3 regions of the Undibacterium sp. CY21W genome follow, and region 1 is predicted to be linked to each of the others. Evidence: predicted binding sites of a transcription regulator. Region 1 holds the regulator's gene; each other region holds the start of a gene.
What was found. The regulator FliA, encoded in region 1, starts transcription of late flagellar genes. The targets are predictions, from matches to a motif close to CTAAAGTTTNNNNNNNNNNNGCCGNTA.
Positions count from the first base shown of each region.

Region 1 (3,279 bases):
CGCAGGATGTATTCTGACTAAACTCGATGAGGCGGCGACGATAGGCGGTGCGCTGGATATCGTGATCCGCCAAAAGTTAAGTCTGTATTACATTGCGAATGGGCAACGGGTACCGGAAGACTTGCATGTGGCAAACAAGCAGTACCTGATTGATCGCGCCTTTAAGTTAAAACGTGAAACGGCGCCGTTCCGTTATCTGGATGAAGAGCTGCCTTTGCTGATGGCTGGTGTCGGATCTGCTGCAACTGGTGGACAAGCGGCTGCGCGGGAGGTGTCTCTTGGCTAATGTTGATCAGGCAGAGGGACTGCGTCGCATGCTGGCTGGACCAAAGCCGCGTGTATTTACTTTTTTATCAGCGTTGAAAGACAATGAAAAAAGCGAAATGCTGGTAAATCTAGGCGTATCGGTAGCGCGGCAGGGGCAGCAAATTTTGATGGTTGATGCGCGTTCGTCTTCCGATAGTGTAGGCGCGTGGTTCAATGCGAGCATAGAGCGCACCTTGTTGGATGTAGCGCAACAACAGCGTACAATGCACGAGGCAGTAAAAATGGTTGCGTCTGGCTTGTCAGTATCGATGTTATCGCGTCAGAGGACTGTGTCATCCAGCTTGTCCGCCGAGCATTCGAGACGATTGTCGAGAGTATTTGATCTGGCAGTACATCGTGCCGATATGGTCGTGGTTGATTGTGATATTGACGCGTGCGATGCGTTTCCACTGGCATCTCTGGATGATAGTGAAGTGGTGATTCAGGTTTCTTCAGATCCGTCAGCAATCAAATCTGCGTATGGACTGATTAAGCGTATGAGTGCTCGTCTGGGGCGACGCTCTTTTAGTATTTTGGTGTCCGGTGTATCTGAGAAAGAAGCAATGTTGATTTATACGAATATGGCTCAGGCGTCTCAACGATATCTTGCGGTACCCTTAAATTTCATTGGTTATGTGCCGGATGATGAATTCGTCAGAAGAGCTGCTCATCAGGGGCGGTCAGTGATCGACGCTTTTCCAAAAGCGCGCTCTTCCATGGCTTTTTTTCAACTGGCAGAGCGGCTTGCTGTCAGTGCGCGATCTGCATTGTGTCTGGACAGTGTATCCGGACAACAGGGCATCGCTCTCGGAATCTAATTTGAATATGTACACGGCCAGCGGAAAATCAGATAAAAATTTTCTCCTCAGGGAGCATGCGCCTTTGGTTAAGCGACTGGCTTACCAATTAAAGGCGCGCTTGCCTCCCAGTGTTGAGGTGGATGATCTGGTGCAAGCTGGAATGATTGGTCTGCTTGATGCGATCAGTCGTTACGAAGACACGCATGGTGCACAATTCGAAACCTACGCCGTCCAGCGGATTCGTGGTGCGATGCTCGATGAGCTACGCAACACCGACTGGTTGCCGCGTGGGGTTCGGCAAAATATGCGGAAAATCGAAAATGCGATGAACCAGATGCAGCAAAAACTGGGGCGGCCGCCGACAGAAACAGAAGTGGCCAAGTCGCTTAAGTTATCCCTTGGAGAGTATCAGGGACTTTTGGGGGATAGCGGCGGACATCAGTTGGTGTATTACGAAGATTTCCATGACGCAGAAACAAAAGAGCACTTCCTCGATCATTATTCTTCCGATAGTTCCGGTGATCCTTTGCAGGATCTGTTGAATGACGATTTTCGTGATGCCGTAATCGGTGCGATCGACAGTTTGCCCGAACGCGAAAAATTGTTAATGGGCCTGTATTACGAACAGGAGTTAAATCTGAAAGAAATCGGCGCGGTCATGGGCGTTTCTGAGTCCCGCGTTTCTCAGTTGCATAGCCAGGCGGTTGCACGTATGCGTGCGCATTTAAGGGAGAAAGCGTGGACTGGGCTAGCTTAGTAGGATTTATTCTGGTCGTTGTCGGCATCAGTTCCGGTCAGTTAATGGAGGGCGGGCGTCTTTCTTCATTAGTGCAACCAGCGGCATTTGTGATTGTTGCGATTGGCACGCTGGGGGCGGTACTTCTGCAGAGTCGTATGAGTACTTTCCGACGTGGTTTGCGTATGTTGAAATGGGTCATTTCTGAGCCGCAAGACAATAGCCGTAAAAATATTCAGGATGCATTGATCTGGAGTGCGGTTGCACGGCGCGAGGGATTTTTAAGTCTTGAGCGTTATATGGATGCTTCTGATGACGCCTTTATCAGTAAGGGATTGCGGCTAGTTATTGACGGCGTTGACCCTGCGCGTCTGAAAGACATTCTGGATGTTGATATTTCATTGTATGAAATTGAGCAACGTCAGGCCGCCAAAATTTGGGAGGCCGCTGGTGGCTATTCTCCGACCATTGGAATCTTAGGAGCGGTACTGGGGCTGATTCACGTCATGGAAAATCTGACTGACCCCGCGAAACTCGGTGGCGGTATTGCCGTGGCATTCGTGGCGACGATTTATGGTGTTGGCCTAGCTAATTTATTTTTTCTGCCCGTCAGCAATAAGTTAAAAGAAATAATCGGCAGAGAAATTACCCGACGCGAGATGTTGTCCGATATTTTTTATAGCATTGCTGTTGGAGATAGTCCTCGTATCGTGGAAGAGCGGGTTGATAACCACAGTAGTCAGGTTTAAACATGGCAAGAAAAAAGTATCACGAAGAGCCAGAAAACCACGAACGATGGATGGTCTCTTACGCTGATTTCATTACCTTATTGTTTGCTTTTTTTGTTGTTATGTATGCGATCTCTTCGCTGAATGAGGGAAAGTATCGCGTGTTGTCCAGCTCCCTGACTGGCGCATTTAGTAACGACCCTACCTCTCCTGTTGCTGCCGGAGTAACTCCACAGGTGGTGAAGTTAGATCCGCTGCCAATAGTGAAGCGGAAATCAACTGAAAACATTCGTAAAGAGCGGGAGGTAATGACAGGATTAGCAAAAGATGTACTTGCTGCCCTGGAGCCCTTGGTCAAGGAAGGTAAAGTCAGAGTGACGCAAACTGCCAGGGGTGTGACGATAGAAATCAATGCAAGTTTGTTGTTTCCACCTGGCGAAGCTAAGTTAAACGCAGACTCCGTACAGGCACTGACCGCGATTGCTTCTGTATTAAAATTAGACAATCATGCAATTCAGGTCGAAGGACATACGGATAATGTGCCAATCAAAAATCCGGTTTTTCCCTCGAATTGGGAATTATCAGCGGTTCGGGCAAGTACGGTAGCGCGTCTTTTAACGGAAAATGGTGTTGATGATTTCAGGGTGACTGCTGTTGGGCAAGGAGCAAAATTACCGGTGGATTCAAATGATACGCCTGAAGGAAGATC
Region 1 is NZ_JACOGE010000007.1:20,789-24,067, forward strand. It holds gene flhF (flagellar biosynthesis protein FlhF) at 1-286, shown strand, start outside; gene H8K29_RS15365 (antiactivator of flagellar biosynthesis FleN protein) at 279-1,124, shown strand; gene H8K29_RS15370 (RNA polymerase sigma factor FliA) at 1,132-1,863, shown strand; gene H8K29_RS15375 (flagellar motor protein) at 1,845-2,591, shown strand; gene motD (flagellar motor protein MotD) at 2,594-3,279, shown strand, end outside.

Region 2 (3,279 bases), on a different contig from region 1:
GACGATATTCGCCACGGCCCGCTGGAAGTGCTGCTGACAGTCGATGAAGAAGCTGGCATGACAGGCGCGTTCGGCTTGCAGGCGGGCATGTTGGATGCTGAAATCCTGATCAATACCGACTCCGAACAGGAAGGCGAAATCTACATGGGTTGCGCCGGTGGTGTCGATGCCGAAATCAGCGTCGCTTTGCAATGGCAGCCAGCGCCAGCAAATCAGCAAGCATTCACGCTCAGCATCGCAGGTCTGAAAGGCGGTCACTCCGGCGTGAATATTCATCTGGGACGCGGCAATGCTAACAAGCTGATTGCCCGCTTCCTTGCCGGGCATGCGAAGGAACTCGGATTATCTTTATCCGACGTCAAAGGCGGCTCGCTGCGCAATGCGATTCCACGCGAAGCGCAGTGCAGCTTTACGATCGCCGCTGCACAAGCTGCATTGTTAGAGCAACGCGTCGCGCAATATCAGGCGATATTGCAAGCCGAGCTGGCCGTCGTGGAACCCGCATTAAAACTCAGTCTGCAAAGTACACCATTGCCTGCGCAGGTCTTGCACGCAGCAACGCAGACAACACTGATTAACCTGATCAACAGTTGTCCGAACGGCGTGATCCGCATGAGCGACGAAATCACCGGCGTCACCGAGAGCTCGCTGAATGTCGGCGTGATCAGTACCTCGCAAGACAAAGTGAGCATCCTGTGCCTGATCCGTTCGCTGATCGATACTGGTCGTGAAAATATCGAAAGCACGCTGCAATCGCTGAGCGACCTGGCGGGCGTACAGATAGCATTTTCCGGTTGCTATCCGGGCTGGAAGCCTGACACCAGCTCTGCGGTGATGGCGATCGTCAAAGATACCTATCAAAGCATTTATCACAAAGAACCAGTGATCATGGTCATCCATGCGGGGTTGGAATGTGGTCTGTTCAAAAAGCATTATCCTGAACTGGATATGGTCTCCATCGGCCCGACCATCCGTTATCCGCACGGCCCTGACGAAATGGTGAATATCGAAACCGTTGGTCAATACTGGACGTTGTTGCTGGCGGTACTGGAACGCATCCCGGCAAAATAATCTGCCGCAAATCTGCCGCAACAGACGCATGCGATCCACCCGGCATGCGTCTGCGTTAACTTGCATCACTTCGTTTTCTCACCTCCTTATTGTTTCTGGCTTGCAGCCGGTTTTCAGGCCAGAAGCCGCATCAAATATAGAAGACAGAGACATATCCCATCGCTATGTCACATATATCCCGCTTATATCCCACAAATTAACCTTCCACGATCCCGCAAATCAGCCAAGCTGTTCGCCTGTAGTGTTGTTTTTTTGCTTATTTTGCTCCTTCCCCTGAGGTTGACGCTTTTTGTGCCGTTAACGTCATGAAGCGGACAGTCGATGGTTTGCGAACCGACTCTGCGATCAACCAGCAACGCGCGTTAATCGAAATACAGTTCAATCTCGCCGGAGGGATATATGCCTGTCAATCCAGTCGATGCCGCCACCGCCGTCGGCAGCACCTCAGCCATCAGCGCAGCCAGTCATGCGCAAATCGCCGCACTGCAAAGACAACTTGCAACATTACAAAAAGAGTTGACCGACGCAGAAAAAACAGCAACGACCGAAGCGTCGCAACGACAAATGCTGCAACTCAGGCTGCAAATTGCTGAAGTTGAACAAAAAATAGCCCGTCTGAAATTGGAACAGTCGCAAGCCATCAATGAGGCGGCAAGCAACAATGCCACCTCAGATGTTCAGGACACCCAGAATGCCACGCCCGCTGCACATCCGACGGAAACGCTAGGCAACCGTATCGATCAGTACATTTAATCTGCCCACAGTCGATTTAAACGATGTAGTAAGAGATCATCGCAACTACCGGCGCTGTGTCAGCGCATTTGTCTGTGCCGGATGATTCACTGCCTTAAATTTGTTGCATCGACCGCATTCCACACTGCTATTCCCCGTAAAAGTCAGTATCCAACTCACTCTTTCAGCCTGTAAGCGTCAGCAGATACCTGCCGTTCTGACTTACAATGGCGCTCTTCTTGCTGCATGCCAGCAAACCGTCACGGAAAGAACTAATGAAGCTTTTTTTCAGATTATTGCGGGCCATACTCGGCCCTTTCATGCTGCTCAAAGAACGTCTGAGCAGACCGCAAGGCATCGTCCGCGCTCCGGAAGACCAGGCGAAAGTCGATGCAGCCTGCCAGAAACTGGCCTTGTATCAATTCACGACCTGCCCGTTTTGTATCAAGGTTCGTCAGGAAATGCGGCGACTATCGCTCACAGTGGAATTTCGCGATGCACAAAAATCAGCACAACACCGTCAGGCTTTACTGACACAGGGCGGCAGCCCGAAAGTACCGTGTCTGCAAATCACCGATGACAAGGGCAAGGTCCGCTGGCTGTATGAATCGAGCGATATCATCCGTTATCTGCAACAGCAATTTGCCTGATTTTCCTGATGCGGCGAGCAACAGGTATAAAGTCTCAATACAGATAAGCCTTTCCAGCGATTTTTCTGCCAGCAAGCGCATAAATAAAGGGACTCCGTTTGAACCTCAGAGATGGAAAGAATAGTGATGCAGATTGCGTGGAATGAATTTACCCCGATAACGTCCTTAGCCGGCGGCGTACTGATAGGCCTGGCAGCGGTCATGCTGATGGCCGGACTGGGGCGCATTGCCGGTATCACTGGTATCGTTGCTGGCCTGTTCAGTCCGGTGCGTGGCGACTGGGCATGGCGTGCCTTGTTCACGCTGGGAATGATCGCCGCACCGCTGACTTATAGTCAATTTTCGGCGCTGCCTGAAATCACGCTGGATACGGGCTGGTTCACATTGTTGATCGCCGGTCTACTGGTCGGCATCGGTACCCGCCTCGGCTCAGGTTGTACCAGTGGTCACGGTGTCTGCGGTCTGGCACGCATGTCGCCGCGTTCTATCGTTGCGACAGTCGCATTTATGAGCAGCGGTTTTCTGACCGTGTATGTCGTTCGCCACTTATTCTGAGAGAGATGACAACATGAAAAAACTGATCGCCGCCGCATTCTGCGGCTTAATATTTGGTCTGGGTCTGATCGTCGCGGGAATGGCCAATCCGGCAAAGGTGCTCGCATTTCTTGATCTGGCCGGACTCTGGAATCCTTCACTGGCCTTCGTCATGGGCGGTGCCATCGGCGTCGCTATTATTCCGTTCACGCTATTGCGCCGACGCTCGCTTTCATTGCTGGGAGAACCTATGCAGTTCCCAACGATCTCGGTAATCAATTGGCGTCTGGTT
Region 2 is NZ_JACOGE010000005.1:47,905-51,183, reverse strand. It holds gene H8K29_RS12615 (aminoacyl-histidine dipeptidase) at 1-1,071, shown strand, start outside; gene H8K29_RS12610 (FlxA-like family protein) at 1,471-1,824, shown strand; gene H8K29_RS12605 (glutathione S-transferase N-terminal domain-containing protein) at 2,079-2,453, shown strand; gene H8K29_RS12600 (YeeE/YedE family protein) at 2,580-3,008, shown strand; gene H8K29_RS12595 (DUF6691 family protein) at 3,022-3,279, shown strand, end outside.
Region 2: the regulator FliA is predicted to act here: its motif matches at 1,345-1,371, upstream of H8K29_RS12610 (FlxA-like family protein).

Region 3 (3,279 bases), on a different contig from region 1:
TGCCGGTGTAAATGGAAGGCGTCGGCGGCAGTCGCTGCCACTTTTGTTTTTTTAGCTGCGGGTTTCTTGTCGATGCGACGGGCGAGCGCCTGTAATAATTGTTTGGCATTCTGGAAATCGCCGCGCCACAACAAGGCGGTTCCTTCGCAAGCCAGCTTGTAGGCTACTTCTGTGCTCATGCGGTCATCGGCGATCTGCACCCGCTTTGGTGGCGGTGTGCCATTCTCAGCATGCCAGCGACAACTGCGTACTTCGTCGTTTTCTGTCCATTGCAATTGTGGAGAAGGTAAATTCATGCTGAGCCTGTTATTTTTTTGAATAGTGATGTTGCACGCTGGGTCGTGTGCCGGGGCGCGATTGTACCTGAGCTGGCAGTGTAGCAAACAAAGTGTCGCCTTCAGTGTATTCTCGTTAACAACGTAGGAGTGATGCGACCGCACGGAAGCTGGATACAGCGATACTGTCGGTAGTTTTTATGGGGGGGAGTATATTTTAAAGACCCCTATTTTAATAGGACAATCAGCCTGTTTTTAAAGATACTCCCTCCCAGTATATGGAAACAGAAATAAGAAGATTGCAGGCAGCCTTGCGAAGCATTTGGCATGTTCAATGTCAATCTATGCATGAGGCTGTGTTGACATAGCAAAAGAAAGAATAGAAAAAGCCGCTGCCATCATCTCGACGGCAGCGGCTTTTTTACGTAATGAATGTTATTTTTTAATGCCCGATGATGCTTGCGCCGGGGACGATAAACTGACCGTATCGCCAGTCGGTAAGCCCTGTGATTGCCAGCGATCAAATTCTGCGCGAACAGCTTTTAAAGTCTGCTGACTGATGTCTGGCAGGCTGCCGCCAAGGATATCGGCGGCTTCCTTGAAGCCCTTTTCTACAGCATCGCGAATTTTCTGCAATTTCGCCGGGTCGCCACCGATGGCGGCTTTGGCAAAGGTCAGAATGCGCTCTGCGGTTTTTTGTGCACTGAACTCACCGCCGTCGGCAATCGCTGCCTGCGCCGCCTTGATGTCGTCGGCCGACGCAGTGATTTTTTGCTCACCGCTGACAACTTTGGATAATTGCAAACCTTGCTGCTGCACTGCAGATTTAATTAAATCCGTGATTTGTTGCGCCTTGCGATTGGCTTCTTCGACTGCAGCGGCAACATCCGAGCTTGAGGATGTCTTGGTTCTCGGATCTGCATAGACTGGCGAGTCTTTTGCGGCGGAACTGGAATCGAGGCTGACTTTGTCGCTCGCGAAGGCATTGCTGGCATTCTCGCCATTACTATCCGCTCGTTTGACGGTCGTTGATGGTTTTGCAGATACTGTCGGCGTACTTGTGTTGACGCCCGATACACTCAGATCCATTTTGCGCTCCTCGGAATAAGTTCAGAGACGAATACCTCTGTCTTTGCTTAACGACAGAAAACGCCGTTTCTATAACTTTCTTGTGACTTATTTTTAAGCAACTTTGTGCTGTGTCAACGTGGATCGTGTCCGTATTACCTCTTGCGCATGGAAGCTCTCGTTTCCCCAATTGCTAAGGCGTTTGTTGTGACCAGATGATGGAGGCTTGCCAAAACTAGTCCTGGATCAAGGAAGCGTCTTGCCGGACAGGGTAAGATGAAATTAAGGCATTGAAACGGTGGCGACGATGGCAAAGAAGTTTCCTGCACAACCCAAGAATCCTGAGCGTATCTGCTGGGGTTGTGATGAGTACTGCCCGGCCGATGCTATGCGTTGTGGAAATGGTGCCGATCGCACCGCACATCCTGCTGAATTATTTGGCGACGACTGGCAGGCGTGGGAACCAAAGGTGGTGATCGAGATTGTTCCTGCGGACAAGATCGATAACGCCGATGCCACTTTGAATACCGATATCCACACTCGCGTTTAACAATAACAATAGCAATAAAAATAGCACTAGCTGGTATTGCTCGTATTTTTGAGGTTACATTCCGCCCCATGCTGCATTGATCGCCGCGATGGCCGCCAGACCGGCAGTTTCTGTGCGTAGAATTCGTGGTCCCATTGACAATGCGATTACACCTTGTCTGGTCGCCATGTCTTCTTCCTCTTCAGTAAATCCACCCTCAGGACCTATCAGCAAGCTGACCGCCTGCGGAGCGCGATGTTTTGTCCATTCGGCCAGCGATTGATCGGCACGCGGCGAAAGCATGATCCGTTGATGTATATCCTGTTGCCCCAGCCATTTTCCCAGATCCAGCGGTGCCGAAAGATGCGCAAGTCGATTACGACCGGATTGCTCGGCTGCGGCGACGATGATGCCTTGCCAGTGACTGAGTTTTTTTTCTGCCCGTTCTGCCGACAAGCGCACGACGCAGCGTTGTGAAGCGAGCGGTTGAATCGACGAGATGCCCAACTCCATCGCTTTTTCTATGATCCAGTCCATCTTGCTGCCTTCCGGTAAGGCTTGCGCCAGCGTCAGGCTGTAAGGCAGTTCAACTTCTTCGGGTAAAAATACTTTCAGTTCTGCGCTGGCCCTTTTCTTCGCGATATCGATGATGCTGGCAACATAGCAGCCGCCCTCGCCGTTAAACAGTTGTATGGTGTCTCCGGTTTGCAGACGTAAAACAAAAACATGATGTGCTACCGTTTCCGGCAAATCGATAACAGCACCAACGGTAAGCGGAACAGGGCAGAAAAAACGTGGCATAACTTTAAAGACCGATTGAGTTCATTAATATGTCAGAGAGGCTGCATTGAGTAAGCCCATGCTCAGACTGATAGCTCCAAGAAAAATACCTGAGGCGACTTTATTTTCCGGTATGTCCAGGACTAGTCCGGGTAACATGACTCTGGCAGCGAAATACGCTAACAGTTGCACTAGTAAAGCAATACAACCCCAGATCAGCATATCTTGCAGATTCACACTATTGGCAATTGCTGACGCGAGGGCGATGCTATAACCAAGTATTGAACCGGATAAACTGGCGGCGGCGGCCATGTTACCAGAGCGTATCAGCGTGATTTCTTTGTAAGGGGTTATCCTGATATAAATTGTGACAAATAGCAGCAATAAAATAATGGATGAAATAAAGTGGCTGATAAATGCGGGCAGGGCGTAAGTCAGTAAATGTTCGCTCATGGTGTCAGTCAATAAAGTAGTGAGGGATGAAACGGCTGGTGTTTTTGGTGATTAATGTTTCGTCTTCCCGGATGCCTATACCGGCGGCTTCATCACCGACGACCCATGCGCCTATGGAGGTATAAGCGGGTGTGATGCCATCGTCAAATTTTGGTTGCGGCGCATATGCCTGAT
Region 3 is NZ_JACOGE010000002.1:49,421-52,699, reverse strand. It holds gene H8K29_RS04865 (class I SAM-dependent methyltransferase) at 1-296, opposite strand, end outside; gene H8K29_RS04860 (DUF5610 domain-containing protein) at 711-1,364, opposite strand; gene H8K29_RS04855 (DUF3079 domain-containing protein) at 1,651-1,893, shown strand; gene H8K29_RS04850 (16S rRNA (uracil(1498)-N(3))-methyltransferase) at 1,948-2,673, opposite strand; gene H8K29_RS04845 (DUF350 domain-containing protein) at 2,698-3,105, opposite strand; gene H8K29_RS04840 (glutathionylspermidine synthase family protein) at 3,110-3,279, opposite strand, start outside.
Region 3: the regulator FliA is predicted to act here: its motif matches at 1,413-1,439, upstream of H8K29_RS04860 (DUF5610 domain-containing protein).